2 regions of the Paeniglutamicibacter selenitireducens genome follow, and region 2 is predicted to be linked to the other one. Evidence: predicted binding sites of a transcription regulator. Region 2 holds the regulator's gene; the other holds the start of a gene.
What was found. The regulator Rex, encoded in region 2, represses fermentation and respiration genes when NADH is low (regulators of the CRP and FNR family bind a similar motif). The targets are predictions, from matches to a motif close to CTTGTGAANNNNTTCACAAG.
Positions count from the first base shown of each region.

Region 1: a site for Rex is predicted at 938-957, ahead of ACSYDW_RS12855 (MarP family serine protease). Genes of this name have one in related genera too.

Region 1 is NZ_JBPULF010000007.1:42,930-45,092, reverse strand. It holds gene ACSYDW_RS12865 (NUDIX hydrolase) at 1-117, shown strand, start outside; gene ACSYDW_RS12860 (Crp/Fnr family transcriptional regulator) at 205-882, opposite strand; gene ACSYDW_RS12855 (MarP family serine protease) at 1,101-2,163, shown strand, end outside.
Region 2 is NZ_JBPULF010000006.1:235,273-237,435, forward strand. It holds gene ACSYDW_RS12630 (hypothetical protein) at 78-851, shown strand; gene ACSYDW_RS12635 (redox-sensing transcriptional repressor Rex) at 947-1,657, opposite strand; gene ACSYDW_RS12640 (glutaredoxin family protein) at 1,741-1,995, opposite strand; gene ACSYDW_RS12645 (HAD family hydrolase) at 2,046-2,163, shown strand, end outside.

The DNA.
Region 1 (2,163 bases), on a different contig from region 2:
GTACGCCGGGAGCTCAAGAGCTACCATCCCGACCTGGTGCAGGTCGGCGATGACTTTTTCCTGGATGTCACCACCGCCACAGCGGCCGAGGGCGGCGGCGGCGGACGAGGGCGCTAAAGCCGGTCGACCCCAAGGTTCTTAAACAAGTGTGGCGGTGTTCCCCGGATGACCGGGGAACACCGCCACACTTTTCCGCTGTGGGACTTAGCGTGAGCGCTGGCGCAAACGCTGGATGTCCAGGATCACGACGGCGCGTGCCTCAAGACGGAGCCATCCACGCTGCACGAATTCGGCCAGGGCCTTGTTCACGGTTTCGCGCGATGCACCAACCAGCTGTGCCAATTCTTCCTGGGTCAGCTCGTGCGCGACCAGGATGCCGTCGGTTGCCGGGCGGCCGAAGCGATCGGCCAGATCCAGCAGTGCCTTGGCGACACGGCCCGGAACATCCGAGAAGACCAGGTCGGCAAGCGACTCGTTGGTGCGGCGCAAGCGCGAGGCAAGGGCCTGAAGCAACTGAACCGAAACCTCCGGGCTGGTCATGATGACCTTGCGCAGGTTTTCGTGACGCAGGCCGGCGAGGCGGGTCTCGGAGACTGCCGTTGCCGTTGCATTGCGTGGGCTCGGGTCGAAGAGTGCCATTTCGCCGAACAGCTCGCCCGGGCCGAGGACCGCAATGAGGTTTTCGCGGCCATCGGAAGACGTGCGGCCCAGCTTGATCTTGCCCGAAACGATGAAGTAGAGCTGGTCGCCCTGGTCGCCCTCGCGGAATACCGAAGCACCACGGGACAGATCCACTTCGGTGAGTTCCTCAGTCAATGCTGAGAACACCTCGTCGCCCAATGATGCGAAGAGCGGTGCTCGGCGCAGTACCTCGATGTCCATAAAATCTCCTGTCAACTGTCGTTAGCGCTCATCTAATTGTGCCGTACGGTTTGCCCATGTGACAGCTTCCACACGCATTTTAGGCCTAAATGTGGTTAGAATCGCGGGTAACTGTCAGTCTCCCCGGCTAAACTCTGGACGATAGGCAGGTGCCGGATGCCAAGGCTTCGAGGCATTCGTGACGTATTGAGGGTGGGAGTCCAAACACAATGTGGGGAATGACGTGGCTGGACCTGGTGCTCATCATTTCCTTGGTCGGCTTTTTGGCTTCTGGCCTGCGTAAAGGCTTTTTTGTCACACTCGGTGCCATTATCGGATTCCTGGCAGGCGGCACCGCGGCCTTCTTCGGGATACCGCTTGTCTCCACCTGGGTGGCGAACCCCGGATGGCGCATCTTCTGGGTTGTCGCCTCGGGCGTGGTCTTCATCCTCATCGGCCAGGGCATCGGAATCGCCATCGGCTCCAGAATCCGCTTATGGCTGAACTTCCCGGTCCTGAAGTCCTTCGACCGCATGCTGGGTGGCGTCGCCAACACCGTCATGGCCGCACTCGTCATTTCGGCCATTGCGTTTTCCGCCGCCACCATGGGCATCCCGTGGGTTTCCCAGCAGGTGGCCGACTCCAAGGTCATCGGCACCATCCAGACGCTGACCCCGCAGCCAGTCACCAACCTCATGACCACGGCGCGTTCGGCCGTCATGGGGCAAACCATCCCGGAACTGCTGGAACCCTTCGCGCCACAGGTTGCGGTGGAGGTGCCCGCAGAGACTTCGCTCAGCGCCGAGGTCAACGCCGCTGCCGCATCCGTCGTCAAGATCATCGGCACCGCCTACGCGTGCGGCGTCAACCAATCGGGTTCCGGCTTTGCCGTGGCCCAGGACCGCGTCATGACCAACGCCCACGTGGTCGCCGGCATCACCGAACCGTCCGTGACAACCATGGACGGCCAGGTGCACGCCGCAAAGGTGGTGCACTTCGACTCGGTTGCCGACATCGCAGTCCTGGCGGTGCCCGGACTGGGCGTGGCACCCCTTGAACGCGGGGAGGACCTGGGACGCGGTGCCACTGCGGCGTTCCTCGGGTTCCCCGGTGGCGGTTCCTTCAAGGCGATGGGCGCCGTCGTCGAATCGCTGAGCACCATTTCCATCCAGAACATCTACGGCGCCGAGCCGACGCCGATGCGCATCTACCAGCTGGCGGGCGACATCGAACAGGGCAACTCCGGTGGACCGCTCCTTGACCCAAAGGGCCGGGTGGTCGGCATGATCTTCGCCAAGGCCA
Region 2 (2,163 bases):
TTTAGGAGGGGGAGAAATCCAGATGGCAACGGATATTGTGATGCTTAAGACGCATACCGAAACCGAAGGAGCAGGCCATGTCGACACCTGAAAACGAACCCGGGAACCCGCAGACCCCACCCGCCAATCCGGGCCAGCCACAGTACGGGCAGGTCGCTCCGCAGGACCCGAACGCCGCCGTTCCGCCCTACGGACAGGCTCCCCAGTACGGTGCCCCGCAGCAGAACCCGTACGGCCAGAGCCCCTATGGACAGAACCCTGCCCCGTACGGACAAAACCCTTACGGCCAGAATCCCAACCCCTACGGCCAGCCACCCCAGAGCCAAGCGCCCTATGGCCAGCAGCCGTACGGCTCCGGATTCCCGGTGCCTCCGCAGGGTAGTTTCCCCGCACCCCAGATGCCGACCGAGCGTCCCAAGGAACTCGACACCGCGTTCTGGACCATCATCGCCGCGGGCGTGCTGTCACTAATCGCCGCCATCTTCGGCTTCAACACCGAATTGATCCGCCAGCAGCTCTCCGCGACGCCCGAGTTCGACCAGATGGTCCAGGAAACCGGAATGTCGATCGATGCACTCCTGAGTGCCACGCACACCATGGTCATCGTCTTCGCTGTCGTTTCGCTCGGCATCTATGTCCTGCTGGCGTTCATGATCCGCAAGGGCAGCAACGTGGCCCGAGTTTTCGCAACGGTCTTCGCCGCGCTTTCCGTCTTCGGCATCTTCGGCGGAACGATCCTGTCGATCCTGTCCATCCTGGTGGGCGTCGTCGGCGTCGTCTTCGCCTGGATGCGCCCGGCCAGTGCCTACATCGCCGCCCGGCGCGCGGCCCGCGCTGCAGGCTACCGGTAGGGAGCCCCTGCGACGGGGGGTCTTGAATGCGGGAAACCCGCATTCAAGACCCCCCCGTCGGTTAAGCGCAGGATCGTTGGCCCACCGCGAAGCGCCTAGAGGATGTTCTGCCCGTGATAGGCGAGGATCTGCAGTTCGGTTGCGAGGTCGACCTTCCTGAGGTTCACGCCCTCCGGCACCTGCAGGACGACCGGTGCGAAGCTCAGGATGCTTCGCACACCGCACTCGACGACTTTGTCGCACAGGTCCTGCGCTGCCGGCCCCGGGACGGAGAGCACGGCGATGTTTGCCCGCATGGATTCCAGGACCGATGACAGGTCTTTCGTGTCGGCAACGGTCAGCTCGCCGATCTGCGTACCTATGACATCCGGCGCGGCGTCGAGAAGTGCCACGACTTCGAAGCCCCTGCTGCGGAAGCCGCCGTATCCGGAAAGGGCACGCCCCAGGTTGCCGGCACCGATGATCGCCACGCGCCATTTTTGGGTCAGTCCCATGGCCTTGGAAATGTGCTCCGCAAGTTCCGTGACGACGTAGCCCACTCCCCTGGTTCCGTAGGAACCCAGCAGCGAAAGGTCCTTGCGCAGGATCGAGGGGTTGACGCCGGCCTCCGTGGCCAGGACCCCGGAGGAGGTTCTGGTCTGCCCCTGGGATTGAAGCGTGTTCAGCGCCCGCAGGTACTGGGTCAGCCGTGCCAGGGTGGCCTCGGGAAGAATCCGCTCGAGGGAGCCGGTCGCGGGGCTCGCGTGCGGCTCGACGACGTCGTCGGCCGGGCGGTGTTGCGGGGTTGGCATCGTGCTTTGACTCATTCCTTGGATCTTTTCATGAACCTACGGCTGGTACCGCGCCGCGGGGCATCCGCAGCGGATGCGCCGACCGGCACTGGCTCGCGTCAACTCCCGAGCAGGGATTCGAGGCGCTGCGCATCGATGACCCAGAAATCGCGGACCTTTCCGTCGATCAGGAGGACCGGCACTTCCTCCGAGTGCCGGGCCAGCAGTTCGTCGTGCTCGTCGATGTCAACGCTCTGCCATTCGTAGCCCATCCTGGCCGTGACCTCGTCGAGTGTTTCCATGGCTGCGTGGCACAGGTGGCACCCGGAACGGACCAGCAGGGTGATTTCGTGGGGTGTCTTCGCTGTGCTCATGAAAACTACGCTACAGCGCCCCGGCACAATGCGTGCAATAGACTGTGGGGATGCCCGCCACATCAACACATGCTCTGCCGGATGAGACGGAAACCGCAGCGACAGGCACCGCCGCCGCCTTCTTCGATGTCGACAACACCATGATGCGCGGCGCGTCCCTCTTTCCCT